2 regions of the Bacillus atrophaeus genome follow, and region 1 is predicted to be linked to the other one. Evidence: a T-box and tRNA genes for the amino acid it is inferred to sense, from the RefSeq annotation. Region 1 holds a T-box; the other holds one or more tRNA genes.
The links. A T-box is a leader RNA that pairs with one kind of tRNA and senses whether it is charged. The one in region 1 lies ahead of valS (valine--tRNA ligase), so its partner is inferred to be a tRNA-Val.
Positions count from the first base shown of each region.

Region 1 (4,423 bases):
TTCAGCAGCAGGATACGATTGACCGTGTGTGTGAACGGTATGATATCAGTTCACAGCAGCTGATCAGAATGAATGCTTTATCATTGGATGCAGAATTAGAAGAAGGGCAGATTCTCTATATACCGGAATACAACAACAGCCATGCATAAATCCGAGTGATTTGAAAATGTGGTGAATGGAATGGAAGATGTCCAAACGGTTCTTGCGGAATATGGGCTGACAGCGGAATTTATAGAACCTGTCAGTCCGCGTGTATGTAAAGTGTATACAAATTACGGCATTTTTGCGCTGAAACAGCTTGATGTGAAACGAAGCAGGCTTTTTACAGATCAAATGCTGACGCTGGAGGAAAAAGGTTTTCGTTCTTTTGTGCCTATATACAGAACGAATTCGGGTGAATTTTTTTCAGGCGGAATGACTCGGAATGCTTATTATTATCTGATGCCTTGGCTTCAATATGACCAAGCGGAAGAACGGGATCAAAAGCATGAATATCTGTTTAGAGAAACTGCGCGTCTTCATGAGAGGACTGTGCAGGAAATCAAAATCAGCAGCGAGGATATTAGACGCCATTATGAGAACACGAAGAAAAAGTGGGAGAAGGAAAAGCTAAGTTATGAGCAGTTTGTAGATCAGGCAGAAAAAGAATGGTACCTTTCACCGTTTGAACTGCAGGCTGTCACATGTTTTTCCGAAACGATCTCTGCTGTGAATTTTGCGATTGACCGGCTTGGAGACTGGTACGAAGCCATGAAGGAAAAGAGTGATTACAGAATTGTCATGAATCATGGGAGCCTCTCAATCCATCATTTTTTATATAACGATGCGGGATCAGGTTTTTTTACAAATTTCGAGAAAGCCTCTGTCGGTCCGCCTCAAAATGATTTGATCGGCTTTTATACGAGAACGTTCAGAAGCTATCCTAAATCTTGTCCGGAGTGTCTTGACTGGTTTTATACGTATCATAAAGCTTTTCCTCTATATGAATCGGAAAACAGCCTTTTTCTCAGTTATATGGCTTACCCCGCTGCTTTATATAAAGTGCTGAACCGCTACCAAACCAATCAAAGGCTTCATGAGAAAGAGGAATGCGCCCATTTGCTGAGGGCTTATTGGCAGATGAAAAATACGGAACCCTTTGTTATGAAGGTTCATCAGATTGAACAAGAGAAAAAATTTCAAACTGAAAACGGGTCTGCGTCTTAATGGCGCGGACCCGTTTTGATTACAGCCATTCCAAATGAAACGCACAGGCGAAAAATATTAATATCCCGAGCAGCAAAACATCAAATGTTGTCGGAAAGATGATAGTCCTGATAGCTTGAAAGACTGTTATCGGAATAATGACTTGCGCGGAGGCGTGACGTATCTGTCTGACCCACGGCGGCAACGAATAAGAGTTGATTCTTTTTCTCACAATGCATCCCCCTCTTCGTATATGCAAGCATCATATGTAACCTTGGGCGATGGGTGCATGCCCATTTTTGTATAGGCAGCCGGGTTTTTGGAAAAGATGATTGACGAATAGAAAACACTTTTACTATAATAAAGAGCATAAATGAAGTATATAACGAGCTGATATATACACCTGCTTGGAACGGGAAGAGTACAAAAAAGACGCATGCAGAGAGAGAAGCCGCTTGCTGAAAGGCTTCTTATGACAGTCTTATTGGAAGGTCGCCCGGGAGCAAAATTTCTTGAACTCGAGTAGAGAAATTCGGGGCGCACCCGTTATCCGTTTAAGTGCATGAACGTATTGTTCATGAAAAAAGGTGGTACCGCGAAAGAGCTTTTCGTCCTTTACAGGGATGAAGGGCTCTTTTTTAGTTGCTCAGCCATTTCTAAACATGCTGGAGGGTTACGATGGAAACGAATGAACAAACAATGCCGACGAAATATGATCCGGCGGCAGTTGAAAAGGACAGATATGACTTTTGGTTAAAGGGAAAATTCTTTGAAGCCAAAAACGATGAAACAAAAGAGCCTTACTCTGTGGTTATCCCGCCGCCAAACGTAACAGGCCGGCTTCACTTGGGCCATGCGTGGGATACGACGCTGCAGGACATTGTGACACGGATGAAACGGATGCAGGGCTATGACGTTCTGTGGCTTCCGGGGATGGATCATGCCGGGATCGCCACTCAGGCGAAGGTTGAGGCAAAACTGCGTGAAGAGGGCACAAGCCGCTATGATTTAGGCCGTGAGAAATTCCTTGAAGAAACGTGGAAGTGGAAAGAAGAGTACGCTGAATTCATCCGCAGCCAGTGGGCGAAAATGGGCCTTGGCCTTGATTATTCACGTGAGCGCTTTACGCTAGATGAAGGCTTAAATAAAGCCGTGCGAGAAGTATTTGTGAAACTTTATGAAAAAGGCTTGATCTACAGAGGGGAATACATCATCAACTGGGACCCTGCGACAAAGACTGCGCTATCTGATATTGAAGTCATTTACAAAGACGTTCAAGGCGCTTTCTATCATATGAGCTATCCGCTGTCTGACGGATCAGGAACAATTGAAATCGCCACAACCCGCCCTGAAACGATGCTTGGCGATACGGCAGTGGCGGTCCACCCTGAAGATGAACGCTACAAGCATCTTATCGGGAAAACGGTCATTCTGCCGATCACAAACCGCGAAATTCCGATCGTCGGAGATGATTATGTCGATATGGACTTTGGTTCAGGCGCCGTTAAAATCACGCCTGCGCATGATCCGAATGATTTCGAACTTGGCAACCGTCACAATTTAGAACGAATCCTTGTTATGAATGAAGACGGCACGATGAACGAAAACGCATTACAATATAACGGCATGGACCGTTTCGATTGCCGCAAAACGCTTGTTAAGGACTTGCAGGAGGCCGGCGTCCTCTTTAAAATCGAGGACCATATGCATTCTGTAGGACATAGTGAACGGAGCGGCGCAGTTGTCGAGCCATACCTATCAACCCAATGGTTTGTTCATATGCAGCCCCTTGCCGATGCAGCCATTAACTTGCAGGAAAAAGAAGAAAAAGTGAACTTTGTTCCTGACCGCTTTGAAAAAACGTATTTGCACTGGATGGAAAATATCCGCGATTGGTGCATATCCCGACAATTATGGTGGGGACACCGCATTCCAGCTTGGTATCATAAAGAAACCGGAGAAGTGTACGTCGGTCTGGAAGCGCCGGAAGACAGCGAAAATTGGGAGCAGGACAATGATGTGCTTGATACGTGGTTCAGCTCAGCGCTTTGGCCGTTCTCGACAATGGGCTGGCCTGATATCACTGCGGAAGACTTCAAACGATATTACCCGACGGACGTTCTTGTGACAGGGTACGATATCATTTTCTTCTGGGTGTCCCGTATGATCTTCCAAGGAATTGAATTTACTGGGGAGCGTCCGTTTAAAGATGTCTTAATTCACGGTTTAATCCGCGATGAACAAGGCAGAAAAATGAGTAAATCGCTTGGCAACGGTGTCGATCCGATGGATGTCATTGATCAATACGGCGCTGATTCACTGCGGTATTTCTTAGCGACCGGAAGTTCACCTGGCCAGGATCTTCGTTTCAGCTATGAAAAAGTGGAATCAACATGGAATTTCGCCAATAAAATTTGGAACGCCTCCCGTTTTGCTTTAATGAACATGGATGGCATGACTTACGATGAGCTTGATCTCTCTGGCGAAAAAACTGTGGCTGATAAATGGATATTAACGCGTTTGAATGAAACGATCGAGAGCGTGACTCAACTCGCTGATAAATATGAATTCGGTGAAGTCGGCCGCCATTTGTACAACTTCATATGGGATGACTTCTGCGATTGGTACATTGAAATGGCGAAGCTTCCGCTGTACGGTGAAGATGAAGCGGCTAAGAAGACAACCCGTTCCATCCTTGCTTATGTGCTGGATCAGACGATGCGTCTGCTTCACCCGTTTATGCCGTTTTTAACGGAGGAAATTTGGCAGCACCTTCCTCACGAAGGGGAATCCATTACAGTCAGCGCATGGCCTGTTTCAGTATCGGAGCATACCGACACAGAAGCGGCAGCGGATATGAAACTTCTCGTAGAGCTTATCCGTTCTGTGCGTAATATCAGAAGCGAAGTCAATACGCCGATGAGCAAGCAGGTCGAACTGTATATTAAAACAAGCACAGAAGAAATCGCAGCACGCCTTGAAGCGAATCGCTCATACGTTGAGCGTTTTACGAATCCGAGCATGCTGAAAATCGGCACTGATATCGAGTCTGCCGATAAAGCAATGACAGCTGTAGTGACCGGTGCAGAGGTCATTCTCCCGTTAGAAGGGCTGATTAACATAGATGAAGAAATCGCCCGTCTGCAAAAGGAATTCGATAAGCTGACAAAAGAAGTCGAACGTGTCCAAAAGAAACTTGGAAATGAAGGCTTTATCAAAAAAGCTCCTGCACACGTCA
Region 1 is NZ_CP154443.1:4,163,205-4,167,627, reverse strand. Features, by position in the region: gene AAHT65_RS21070 (LysM peptidoglycan-binding domain-containing protein) at 1-149, shown strand, start outside; gene ysxE (spore coat protein YsxE) at 181-1,206, shown strand; gene AAHT65_RS21060 (hypothetical protein) at 1,226-1,417, opposite strand; T-box leader at 1,585-1,804, shown strand; gene valS (valine--tRNA ligase) at 1,864-4,423, shown strand, end outside.

Region 2 (4,423 bases), 1.6 Mb from region 1:
CATTAATCCGATCACTTTCTCAGGGCTTACGCTGTAGGTGGGAGGGCATTCCACTGCATCTAACACGCCGAGTCTGCCGCTCGTGCCTGCCCCCGCATAAATGAGCCGGCCCTTATTTTGAAATGAATCAAATGCAAAATCGACTGCGGTTTCTACATCAGGAAGAACTTGTTGAACGGCCTCTGCGACCTTAAAGTCTTCATTGTTGATCATTTGTAAAATCTCCAGTGTTTTGGCTGTATGAATACTGGAGGTTTGTTTGTTTCGCGATTCGGTTGTTAGATGATGGATGTTCGGTTGTTCTGACATTTACATGCCTCCTTATGAATAATTCTTACTATTCAGTATATGATATTTTGGAATGATATTTCAATAACGACTAGGTAATTATAAAATTTTATTTCAGTCATCACATTTTAGAGGTAATAATGAAGAATTAATTGTTCGCCGATCGGTCCGATTTTTCTGCGCCCTTTATCCAAAAAACCTGTTTTCAGATAAAGGTGTTTCGCACGGGTGTTAAGATGATTGACTGCAAGCAAAATTTCATCACACCAAGGGAAATATGCGCTTACAAACGCGGGAAGCTGGAGCATTGCATGTTTTGCATAGCCTTTCCCGTGATGAACAGAATTAATCGACAAGGCGCTGAGTAATATGGCGTACGGATTATTGGAATAGGGAGCGATGGTTTCTTTAGATATATGTAAAATGAAAAAACCGACTGGAAGATCTTCTTTTAAAATAACGACAGGATAACGGTCTTGGATCGTTATTGCTTGCGTAAGCACATCCTTAGGCAGCGCCGTGAAGCGTTTATCGGTCTCCTTAAGTTCAAAATCAGCAAGCTCTGATAAGTGTTCCGGCTTGTATAAGGATAAAGATACATCGTTGTTCATAGGTTTGCCCCCTTTTACATGATGTCGTCTAGCTGATGTTCAGAAATGACACGGTAGCCTGCCTGCTTTAAAAGAGCGGAGGTCACACCATTACCGGCGATTTTTTGGCCTGAGAAATCTCCATTATAAATAAAGCTGCTTCCGCAGGACGGACTGTTCTCTTTCAAAATGACAGCAGAAGCCTGTATCTCTTCAGCATAGGCCAATGTTTTGGCAGCGCCCTCCACATATAAATCAGTTACATCCTCGCCTGATGCGGTGATGATTTTTGCTTTGCCTGAAAGTACGTCTTCGCCCGTGCCTCCAATGATTTCGGCCGGTTCGCGCGGAGTCGTGAAGCCGCCGAGAAGCTCTGGGCAAGCCATCACCGCTTTATTTTCTTCGATAAGCCGCCGGATTTTTTGTGAAGCTGCATGGGAGCCGTTATACCGGCATTCAATACCCGCCAGGCATGAGCTGACTAATATCATATGAATGGTCTCCTCTCATAGCGTGTGATAGCTCTATCATAAAATAAATGTCCGCGAATTGAAGGACTTTTTCAGTTAAAAAAGGGGTAAAAAAGTTTGAAAATAAAAAAAATAAATTTTCTCTTTACAAAAGGTGTGCAACCTGTATATAATAACTTTTGTCAGCTTAACGGAAACAAAAACGGCCCGTTGGTCAAGCGGTTAAGACACCGCCCTTTCACGGCGGTAACACGGGTTCGAATCCCGTACGGGTCACCAAATGGAGGATTAGCTCAGCTGGGAGAGCATCTGCCTTACAAGCAGAGGGTCGGCGGTTCGAGCCCGTCATCCTCCACCATTTGCCGGCCTAGCTCAATTGGTAGAGCAACTGACTTGTAATCAGTAGGTTGGGGGTTCAAGTCCTCTGGCCGGCACTGTTTTCCAAATGAATATGGAGGGGTAGCGAAGTGGCTAAACGCGGCGGACTGTAAATCCGCTCCCTCAGGGTTCGGCAGTTCGAATCTGCCCCCCTCCACCATTTTTGGGCTATAGCCAAGCGGTAAGGCAACGGACTTTGACTCCGTCATGCGTTGGTTCGAATCCAGCTAGCCCAGTCACAGACACCTTTTGTTAAAAAGGTGTCTTTTTCTATGCTGATTCTTTTCGTTTTTTGATTATTAACCATATATACTATTTTTAAGCATATATTAAGGTAGTATATTGTCGATTTTCCATCTACACCCTGCCAAAAATTTGATAAACTATTTTTATAATAAAAAATGAAACCTTTTGAAACGAAGTTCGTATACATACAGACCGGTGAAGGCAGAGGTTAGATAAAACATGGAAACAATGATCAAAAAAAGAATCAAGCAAGTAAAAAAAGGCGACCAAAACGCATTCGCAGACATCGTAGATATTTATAAGGACAAAATTTATCAGCTTTGCTACCGTATGCTTGGCAATGTGCATGAGGCGGAGGATATTGCACAGGAGGCTTTCATCAGAGCGTACGTCAATATCGACAGTTTTGATATTAACCGGAAATTTTCAACATGGCTTTACAGAATTGCAACCAATTTGACCATCGACCGTATTCGTAAAAAAAAGCCGGATTATTACCTGGATGCAGAGGTGGCGGGCACAGAAGGCCTGACTATGTATTCGCAGATCGCCGCAGACGGGGTTCTCCCCGAAGACGCAGTACTGTCGCTTGAGCTGTCGAGCACCATTCAGCAGAAAATATTAAAGCTTCCAGACAAGTACAGGACTGTCATCGTATTAAAATATATTGATGAACTCTCATTAATTGAAATCGGCGAGATTCTGAACATTCCTGTGGGAACGGTGAAAACAAGAATTCACAGAGGCAGAGAGGCTCTCAGAAAACAATTAAGGGATCTTTAAGTGGGGTGATGAAATGAGCTGTCCGGAACAAATTGTTCAGCTTATGCATAAACATCTTGATGGAGATATCCTTCCGAAAGATGAAAAAGAATTAAAAGACCATTTGCGATTATGCGAAGGGTGCAGAAAGCACTTTTACGAGATGGAGAAATCCATAGCGCTTGTCCGGAGCACATCGCATGTTGAGGCCCCTGCCGACTTTACCGCTAATGTGATGGCGAAACTGCCTAAGGAGAAGAAAAGAGCGTCAGTTAAAAGATGGTTCAGATCCCATCCTATTATCGCGGCCGCGGCGGTATTCATTATCCTGATGGGCGGAGGGTTTTTCAACAGCTGGCACAGTGACCACAATTTCAGCGTGTCAAAGCAGCCGAATCTCCTGGTGCATAACAGCACTGTCATCGTGCCTGAGGGCGAGACGGTGAAAGGCGATGTCACTGTAAAAAACGGCAAGCTTATTATTAAAGGGAAAATAGATGGCAACGTAACAGTGGTAAACGGTGAGAAATACATGGCGTCTGCAGGACAAGTTACCGGTGAGATCGAGGAGATTGATGAATTATTCGACTGGGTTTGGTATAAAATGAAGTCAGCGGGACAAAGTGTAGTACACGCCGTAAACCCGAACGGAGAAGAGTAAAGCATTTCTGCTTTACTCTTTTTTTATAAAGCAATTACAATTTTTGGGCGGCTGTGCGATTTCACTTGAGAAAACAAAATGTGGTATAATGGGCTCGCTATGTAAAGTACATATGCCATTGTTGAACGAAAATTGACATAAGAAACGAAATGACTGAATTCTTGGAGGACGAGGAAATGGCTTTTGAGGATATCCCTTTTTTGCAGTACCTCGGCAATGCCGTTGATATTCTCCTTGTTTGGTATGTGATATATAAATTAATTATGGTGATACGGGGCACGAAAGCGGTCCAGCTCTTGAAAGGGATCGTTGTCATCGTGTTAGTCCGGACCGCCAGTTCATATTTGGGATTCAGCACACTATTGTGGCTGACAGACCAAGCGATAACATGGGGATTTTTAGCAATCATCATTATATTCCAGCCGGAGCTGAGAAGAGCGCTTGAACAGCTTGGCCGGGGCCGTTTTTTCTCAAGAAGCGGCACTCCTGTGGAGGAAGCACAGCATAAGAAAATCGAAGCGATTACAAAAGCGGTTAATTATATGGCAAAACGCCGGATTGGCGCCCTTTTAACAATTGAACGGGATACAGGTATGGGGGATTATATTGAAACGGGTATTCCGTTAAAGGCTCAAGTGAGTTCTGAGCTTTTAATCAATATCTTTATTCCGAATACCCCGCTTCATGACGGGGCCGTCATTATGAAGAATAATGAAATCGCGGCAGCCGCCTGTTATTTGCCTCTTTCCGAAAGCCCGTTCATTTCTAAGGAACTGGGTACGCGGCACAGAGCCGCTGTCGGCATCAGTGAAGTCACGGACAGTTTAACGATTATTGTGTCCGAAGAGACCGGCGGCATCAGTGTAGCGAGGAACGGAGACCTTCACAGAGAATTGACAGAAGAAGAGTTGAAAGAAATGCTTGAAGCCGAGTTTAAGAAAAATTCCAGAGACACTTCTTCGAATCGCTGGTATTGGAGGGCGAAGAAAAATGGATAAGTTCCTAAACAACCGCTGGGCTGTGAAGAT
Region 2 is NZ_CP154443.1:1,499,947-1,504,369, forward strand. Features, by position in the region: gene murQ (N-acetylmuramic acid 6-phosphate etherase) at 1-309, opposite strand, end outside; gene AAHT65_RS07885 (GNAT family N-acetyltransferase) at 417-899, opposite strand; gene AAHT65_RS07890 (DUF523 domain-containing protein) at 914-1,369, opposite strand; tRNA gene AAHT65_RS07895 (tRNA-Glu) at 1,553-1,627, shown strand; tRNA gene AAHT65_RS07900 (tRNA-Val) at 1,631-1,706, shown strand; tRNA gene AAHT65_RS07905 (tRNA-Thr) at 1,710-1,782, shown strand; tRNA gene AAHT65_RS07910 (tRNA-Tyr) at 1,802-1,886, shown strand; tRNA gene AAHT65_RS07915 (tRNA-Gln) at 1,891-1,962, shown strand; gene sigW (RNA polymerase sigma factor SigW) at 2,192-2,755, shown strand; gene rsiW (anti-sigma-W factor RsiW) at 2,769-3,395, shown strand; gene cdaA (diadenylate cyclase CdaA) at 3,572-4,393, shown strand; gene AAHT65_RS07935 (CdaR family protein) at 4,386-4,423, shown strand, end outside.
Region 2: it has a tRNA-Val gene. The T-box ahead of valS (valine--tRNA ligase) is inferred to sense a tRNA for this amino acid. The anticodon was not compared.